DNA from 2 places in the Arthrobacter sp. FB24 genome. Region 2 is predicted to be linked to the other one. Evidence: riboswitches for the same ligand, from Rfam matches in the RefSeq annotation. Region 2 holds a riboswitch; the other holds the start of a gene.

Region 1 (4,207 bases), on a different replicon from region 2:
GCGCGATCGGCCTGTTCAGCTATGCCTCCATGGATTCCTTCCTGACCAGGCAGCTCGATGAACGGCTGGGGCAGGCCTCGCGGCTGTCGAACGAGGCAGGACGGCCACGGCCCAGCAACCCGTCCGGCAGGCAGGACGGGTTCGAAGGCCCGGGCCAGGGCGTCGGGACGCTCATCGCGCGCATAGATAACGGGACTGTCAGCAGCGCCGGGTTCCTCGCCAAAGACGCCACCGTGGCGTCCCTCTCCCCCGAGGATAACCAGATTCTTTTGGCACTCCAGCACGACGGAACGCCCGTCGACCGGGCACTGTCCACCGGCTCTTACCGCCTGGTGGCGGTCCAGGCGCCATACGGGGACGTGATTGTCACCGGACTCCCCCTGAACGAAAAACAGAACACGCTCAACTCTTTGGTATGGACGATGGTGATCGTGTCGATGGGCGGCCTGATCCTGATCGGCCTTGCCGGAACGGTGCTGATCCGTCGCACCATGAAACCCCTCGAGCAACTGTCCGAAGTCGCCACGCAGGTTTCGAAATTGCCGCTCGACGCCGGCGAGGTGGCCCTCGCAGTCCGCGTGCCGCCGTCGAACGCGCACCCCGGAACCGAAGTGGGCAGTGTGGGACATGCCCTCAACCTCATGCTGGATAACGTCTCCAAAGCGCTGGAAGCCCGCCAGCAGAGCGAAACCAAGGTGCGCCAGTTCGTGGCCGACGCATCGCACGAGCTGCGCACGCCGCTCACCGCCATTCGCGGCTACACGGAACTCATGCGCATGACCGAGGACTTCACCCCGGACGGCCAGAAGTCGCTGGCCAGGGTGCAGAGCCAGTCTGAACGGATGACCACCCTTGTGGAGGACCTCCTGCTGTTGGCCCGGTTGGACGAAGGCCAGCCGCTAAAGATCAGCGATGTGGACCTGACGCAGCTTGCGGTGGAAACCGTCAGCGACGAGAAGGTCATGGCACCGGACCGCATCTGGCAGCTGGAGCTTCCGGAAGAGCCCGTGGTGGTCCGCGGGGATGCCAGGCAGCTGCACCAGGTGATCGCCAACCTGCTCTCCAATGCCCGCAAGCACACGGAACCGGGCACTACCGTGGTCACCGGAGTGATGCGGTCAGCCGACGGCAGCGCCGTGGTGACCGTAACGGACAACGGTGCCGGGATCCCGCCGGAGTTTGTGGACCGGGTTTTCGCCCGCTTTGCCCGGGCGGATGCGGCGCGAACCAGTCCGGGAGGTTCTGCTTCTGGTTCCGGCGGCACGCGCGCTGCGGCTGCCGAGGGCACGAGTGGCCTGGGCCTGTCGATCGTGCAGTCGATCGTGGAGGCGCACGGCGGAACCGTGGAGGTCAATTCACGCCCGGGACGCACCGAGTTTGCCCTGCGGCTCCCGGGAGAATTACCGGAAGCCTAGCGGCACCGCAAACCCGCTTCCGGCTTCGGCGATCCCGCAAGCCAACGCGCCGCCATCGTGACCCTCGTTACCGAAATGTGACTTAAGCGCCGGACTCCTGTACGGTTTTTAGAGTGCGGCCACCGTTCCGGCCGCATATCCGGATGGACGCCAAACTCTGCCGCTACCCGGATTTCCTCATGATCAGGCAGAGGCGGGGGACCCAGGTCTCCGGGCATTCTGCATAGCCGCCCTTGGGGTGAAGCCGACACGTGAAGTTCCGTGCGGCCGGATGACCTCATCCGAACCCGACAGCTAACTCCGCCGGCATCGAGAGGCAACCATGACTAAATCCACGCCAGAAGTACGTCCTGAGCCCGCTTCCCGCAAGTCCGCAGCGCCTGCGCAACGCTCACGCCACCGCGCCGAAGCAGCCGCCAAGGTGTCCCCGCTGTCCCGGTTCGCTGCCAGCCTGCAGGGCTCCGGCCGCCGGGCCGCAGTAGTAACCACCGCTTGCGCCGTGCTGATTGGTGTCGGCGCCGCCGGCCAGGCTTCCGAACCCGTCGGCCCTGCAACATCGGCAACGGGCGCAGGGAGCGCCGCAACTACTGCCGACGCCGAATCGAAGCTCGCGTTCGAAAAAATCCTCGTTTCCGCCATGCCCGCGCCGTCCTCCGTCAGCGTGAACGCGCAGTCGTCCGGTGAGAAGCCGTCGGAGGAGACGGCACCGGAAGCGCCTGCAGCCGCCCCCGCTCCTGCACCTGCCGCGGCTCCCCAACCGGCTCCTGCCCCGGCGCCGCCCGTAGCCGTGGACGATCCCGCAGCTGCCCAGGCGTATGCAGCCTCCCAGCTTGGAACGTACGGCTGGGCGGCTGACCAGATGCAGTGCCTCACCACGCTGTGGACCAAGGAATCGGATTGGAAGACCACTGCCACGAACGCCAGCAGCGGCGCGTACGGCATTGTCCAGTCGCTGCCGGCCGAAAAGATGGCCAGCGCCGGGTCCGACTACCTGACCAACTTCCGCACCCAGATCAACTGGGGCTTGAACTACGTGAAGGAACGGTACGGCTCCCCCTGCGGCGCCCTGGACTTCCACTACGCCAACAACTGGTACTAGACCGGCACCTGTAGCCACCTTGGTTCGCAACGCCGGAGGCCCCGAATCCATGCTTGGATTCGGGGCCCCGGCCGTCTTGGCTGTTTGCTTCCTCCTGGACCCCCGGGGACCTTCGCGCTCCGTTTCGGGGCCACAAGGTTTTCACAAGGTCGACGAGTGACTGTTGGTCGCCGCCGCTTTCAATTGTCTTCCCAGCGGCTGCCGGCCCCAGCGCCGTCATCAAGATGCAGGGAGCACAACAATGAAAAAATGGTTAGTTCCGACGGCCGTCCTGGCCTCAATCTTCGCGGCCGCCGCTCCGGCCGCCGCCGCCCCTTCGGGCCCGCCGATCACCGTGGACGGACCCGCCACTTTCACTAGCTGCGGATTTCCTGTCACCGGTGAAGTCACCGGCAAGGCCAAGAACATCACGACTCCCTCCGGGGACGTCATCAGCACTTCCCCGGCGCTGAAGGTAACCCTGACGGGGCCGAACGGAAAGCCCCTGAAGCTGGTCATCACGGGCGTCCTCTTCTTTTCGTTTCCAAGCGAAAACGTGATCGAAGTGAAGGCCACCGGCAACAACCTCCTTCAGCTCCCCTCTCCTGCCGGGCTTTTCCTCACGCGGGGGAATGTCAATTTCTCTGTGGACTCCCAAGGCAACGAATTGCGGAGATTCTCAGGATCCGGCACTGCAACCAACGTTTGCGACCTTTTGGGCCCATAACGCACCCAACCGCGGCGGCGGTGCTCCCACCAAAGACGGCGGGCGCACTGTCGCCGTTTCCCTTGCCCTTATCCGCACCCGGCAAGGCCCACAGCAGCTGCACAGCTTCGGCCTAAATTCTTCATATGCGGCGGCGCCATAGTTGAACCATGACGCTCACAGACCTGGCCACGGGAACCCCGCTGCACCCGCAACCGCAGGCCGCCGTCGACCCCAGGCCGGGTCCTCCCGATCCGACGTTCCTCCGGCCGGGTCACGTCCGCCGGGCCCCCACAGATACGCGGATGACGGGCGTGACAGGAACCGCTGCGCCCGTCCTGGATGTAGTCATCCCGGTCTACAACGAGGAACAGGGCCTGGAGCAGTCCCTTCGCCAACTCCACTGGTATCTGGCCGGCACGTTTCCCTACCCGTTCCGGATTACGGTGGCGGATAATTCCAGCACCGACGGCACGCTCAAGGCCGCCGAGCGAGTGGCCCGGGAACTACGCGAGGTCACGGTGGTCCGGCTAACCTCCAAAGGACGCGGCAACGCGCTCCGCACCGTGTGGCTGGCCTCGCCGTCACCCGTCCTGGCCTACATGGACGTGAGTCTTTCCACCGACCTCGCTGCGCTCGCTCCCCTGGTCGCCCCGCTTCTTTCCGGACACTCGGACCTGGCGATCGGGTCGCGGCTGGCACGATCTTCTTGTGTTGTCCGCGGACCGTGGCGGGGATTCATCTCCCGCTGCTACAACTTTCTGCTGCATACGCTGATGGGTGCGCGTTTCAGCGATGCGCAGTGCGGCTTCAAGGCTATCCGTGCAGATGTTGCCCGGCACATCCTGCCGCACACGGCCGACACCGCATGGTTCTTTGACACCGAACTGCTGGTCTTGGCCGAAAGATGCGGACTCCGCGTACACGAGGTCCCGGTGGACTGGACCGACGGTGGCGACGCCGGTGTGGACCTTTTCCAGACCGCGCTCGCCGATCTTCGCGGCATGG
Region 2 (4,207 bases):
GGCCCCGCCTGCCTTCGGTTGGTCTGCCCTCAGTTGGGCAGCCGGTGTGGCTTTTTCACCGACCAGTGACGCCATTTGCCTTCCGGAGCCTCTGTCTGGACCGGTTCCGCTTCAGCTAAATTCTGGCAATACCGTGCCGTCCGTCTTCGCATGATGTGATTGCGGCGCCGGCCGTGGGCCGCTTCCGTTCTCCCCGACGCGTCGGGACGAACCTGACCCCGCTTGCGGAGGAGTTTCCGGTGCGCGTATGCAACGCCGTGTGCGGCCGCAATTAGAGGTTGTGGGCCAGCAGTTCAAGGCCGATCATCAAGAGGCTACGCAACCTCGGCCAGCATGATGACGACTTTGTGATGCAACGGGATCTCGAAGCGCCGGATCGCGAGGAACCCCACGACGGCGAGCGAGACCACGAGCACCCCTACCGCCCACCCGAGCGCTACAGCCGTGACATGAACCCGAGGCCGGCCGCGGCCAGCAGGAGCAGGACCAGGACCAGGACCCTCCACCCCGAACGCGATCATATGGCGCAGTTCCTCACCGGAGGGGAGCCTCGAATGCACCGTCAGGAGGCTCAGGAGATCGGCGACAAAGATCCCGAGCAGGGAGCAGATCACCACGATGCTGAGGGTCGCCGCCGCCGCACCGGGCGTGGTCTGGTCCGCGTGGCTGCGGAGCGCCAGCACGACAGCCAGTCTGGTGAAGATGGCGTAGACGCGTTCCTTGAGGCTCCCGCGCGCTGGCGGGCGGACGCTGACTGAGGCGCTGCACCGGCCGGCTGGGCTTCATTCATTTGAGGACGCAGGCAATCCAGCGCGCAAAGGACTCCTGCCGATGCCACATCATGATCCTCCTACGGCATCTGGTGGCCAGTGCGGAGAGGGATCTGATCGAATGCGCCGAAGGATACTCCGGCCAGGGCCGGCGTAGCTCGACTGCGATGGTGAAATCCAGGTCTAGAATTTGTTGACGTCGTTCTGGGCCGTCGGATACAGCTACAGTGACTGCTTCGCCACCCCAGTACGAACTCGGTCGCCCAGCTGGCCACGGGACCGAGGACATGATCGGCGTCGTCCTGGCCGTGAATCAGACATGGAACCGCATTGCGTACCAACAACAATCGCCATCCAAATCTGCAGTGCGGGATTTCGGCAACGGCGTCCGGGCCGTCCGTAGCTTTGGCACCGTCCCCGCACCGGCGGCGGGCCTTTATCAACCGGAGGGCGATATGCCAACGGCCGGTGACGCGCTACCCCCAAGGCAGCACCTCACCGGCCGTGGGCGCGGGTGTTACTAAGCGCCGGCGCGTACGAACGTAACGGGCCCCGTTGCGGTCAACCACGACAGCGGATGAACCACTGTCTGGTTCTTGCCGTTCATGCCCGAGCTGATCACCTGGCCGTTGCCTGCGTAGATTCCAACGTGTCCGGACTGAACAACCATGTCACCCGGGGCCGGGGTGCCGACAGTCTTGCCGTATTTCATGAACGCCATGGGGCCAATGTCGCCGACAGGGATGCCTGCTGCGCCCAAGGCCTTTTCGACGAGGCGCGTGCAGTCCTGGATGAGGCCCAGCTGCGCGTACGCGGCCGAAAGCATGGTGGCGTTGACTCCGCCCGCTGCCTGAGGGGCAGCGGCCGGCGCCGGGGCCGCCTGAACGGTGACCTTGGGCGCTGCGACCGGTGACTGGGCCGCCGGCGTCTTGGCCACCGGTGTCTTGGCCACCGGTGTGGGCTGAGGGATTTCGACAGCCGCCGGCGCTTCGATGACCGGTGCGGGGGTAGTGGTGACGGCCGGGCGTTCGAAGGATATCCGAACGCTGGCGTCGGCGCTGAGCGGAGCGGACGCCTGGGCGGTCACTTCCTGCGTGGAGGGCAGTGTCGCGTCCTGCTGGGCCGGAGCCTCTGCGGCCTGGGCAGCGATACCACTGGATAAAACGAGGCCTGAAGCAACGGCGATGACGGCGGCCTGCCGTCCCGCTCCGCCAAAGTTGTCTGCGGCAGACTTGGAAATCTTCGCGAGCGGACTGGTGTGAACGGTAACCGCGCGACGGCGGCCATGAACGCGTGTGGACATGACAAAGTAGCCTCTCCCAATGCCTGCGGGGTTAGCTGTCGGATTCGGATGGGAGTCACCCGGCCGCAACTCCTGCAGATGCAGTAGCGCGGCTTCACCCCAAGGCCTGGACCAGGCCAAACGTGGTTTCCCCGTCTCTGCCGGACGAATTCTGCGAACGGATCCCCGGCAGCGGCAGAGTTAGGCAATCGACCCGGGAGTGCCGCCCCTGGAGAGAACCGGCACGGAATCGACCGTACCCTAAGTAAGAGAGGATTGTCACATTCTGATAACGCCACGGGATAAATGTCACAGCCCCCAGGTGCAGGCGAGCAGAAAAGGCGGCCGGCCCAAGCTTCTTTCCAAGTCTCCGGGCCGCCTGCAGGGACTTGCATTTGTTGACAGAGAGGTGTCTAGCTTCCGCGAAACCCGGCCACTCAAAGCCGCGCACTCCCCCGCTGTTTGCACCCGCGGAAGGCCAACCAACCGGACCGTCCTCATGTCGTGGCAAAAGTGCCTCCACGTGCGGCGACGACGGACGCAGGTAAGGCTAGCGGTCACTTTCCGCAGTCGCCTGGCGCTAAAGAATCCCGCGGCACACCGAAATGACGCCTGGAGGCCTTCCAGGAGATGAAGATTCGGCAATCCGAAAAACATGCAAACGCATGCAGTGACTTCGAATATATGGAAGACTTGTCTTATCGAAGGGGAGTAGTTCCCACCGTCCGCGTGCCGCGGACGCAGCGGCGCATCGACATACTGGCATCCTCCAACAGGATGCCCGGTGCGCCACCCGGGCCTTGTAGGACCCGGGCGAGCGAGACCTTCGGTCAGACACCACTCTGACCGGGGTTCCCTTAAAACCAAGCGGGTCCGGTCCAGGGTATTGCCTTGAGGATGACCATGAACAACCTGCCCCAGACAGACACAGCAGCCCCCTCCCGGAGCGCCAGCCACGCGGACCTGCGCCGCTGGCGCCAGTATCTGGCCGACGAACGGGCCGAAGCGGCCGTGTACCGGGACCTTGCCGGCCGCCGGACCGGGGAGGAGCGCGAGATACTGCTGGCCCTGGCCGAGGCCGAGTCCCGCCACGAACAGCACTGGCTGGACATGCTCGGAGACCAGGTCGGCAAGCCGCGCCAGGGAAGCCTCCGCACCCGGTTCGTCGGCTTCCTGGCCCGCCACTTCGGATCCGTGTTCGTCCTCGCCCTGGCCCAGCGCGCCGAGGCGCGTTCCCCGTACACAGGCGATGTCCACGCCACCGACACCATGGCGGCCGACGAACAAATCCACGAGGAAATCGTCCGCGCCTTGGCCACCAGGGGGCGTAACAGGCTCTCGGGGAGCTTCCGTGCCGCCGTCTTCGGCGCCAACGACGGGCTGGTCAGCAACCTCTCCCTCGTGATGGGCATCAGTGCCAGCGGCGCGTCCAATGGCGTGGTCCTGCTCAGTGGCGTGGCAGGGCTGCTCGCCGGCGCCCTGTCCATGGGTGCCGGGGAATACGTTTCCGTCCGCTCCCAGCGCGAACTCCTCGAAGCCTCCACCCCGAACGAGGACGCCCACGCCCGGCTTCCCTACCTGAACGTCGACGCCAACGAACTGGCCCTCCTGTACCGTGCGCGGGGAATGGCAGAAGAGGAAGCAAACGCAAAGGCCGTCAAGACGCTGGAAAACCCCCACGAGAAACCCGTGGCGACACCCCCCGACCACGACAAGCACGAAGCCGTCGGCACCGGGCTGGGCGCGGCCACCTCCAGCTTCCTGTTCTTCGCCTCCGGCGCCATTCTGCCCGTACTCCCGTACCTGTTCGGGCTCCAGGGCATCACCGCACTGATCGTCGCCGGCATCATCGTCGGTCTGGCCCTGCTGACCACCGGCGCCATTGTGGCGCTGCTCTCCGGCGGGGCTCCATTGAAAATGGCACTGCGCCAACTCGGAATCGGCTATGGCGCTGCAGCCGTGACGTATCTGCTGGGAATGCTGTTCGGAACCAGCACGGCCTAGGTGGCACGGCAGGGAGGGGCAGCCGTCGGACGGCCGGACTGTCAGGGCTCCTAACCTACAGACCCTCGTCGCAGTTCTGACGATTTCCGGCCGACGCGGGCTGCCTCCAAACGTGCGGCATGATGAGGTTCATGACGATTGCCAAGTCCGT

What was found. Region 2 has a riboswitch for cyclic di-AMP ahead of ARTH_RS21395 (hypothetical protein). Riboswitches for the same ligand answer to the same signal wherever they lie in the genome.
Region 1: it holds a riboswitch for cyclic di-AMP, as region 2 does, so the genes downstream of both, ARTH_RS03340 (hypothetical protein) here and ARTH_RS21395 (hypothetical protein) in region 2, are expected to answer to the same signal.

Annotation. Positions count from the first base shown of each region.
Region 1 is NC_008541.1:693,869-698,075, reverse strand. Features, by position in the region: gene ARTH_RS03345 (sensor histidine kinase) at 1-1,415, shown strand, start outside; cyclic di-AMP (ydaO/yuaA leader) riboswitch at 1,564-1,738, shown strand; gene ARTH_RS03340 (hypothetical protein) at 1,738-2,514, shown strand; gene ARTH_RS03335 (hypothetical protein) at 2,756-3,220, shown strand; gene ARTH_RS03330 (dolichyl-phosphate beta-glucosyltransferase) at 3,370-4,207, shown strand, end outside.
Region 2 is NC_008537.1:43,837-48,043, reverse strand. Features, by position in the region: gene ARTH_RS21400 (hypothetical protein) at 315-683, opposite strand; gene ARTH_RS21395 (hypothetical protein) at 1,291-2,073, opposite strand; cyclic di-AMP (ydaO/yuaA leader) riboswitch at 2,080-2,239, opposite strand; gene ARTH_RS21390 (VIT1/CCC1 transporter family protein) at 2,956-4,056, shown strand; gene ARTH_RS21385 (YnfA family protein) at 4,188-4,207, shown strand, end outside.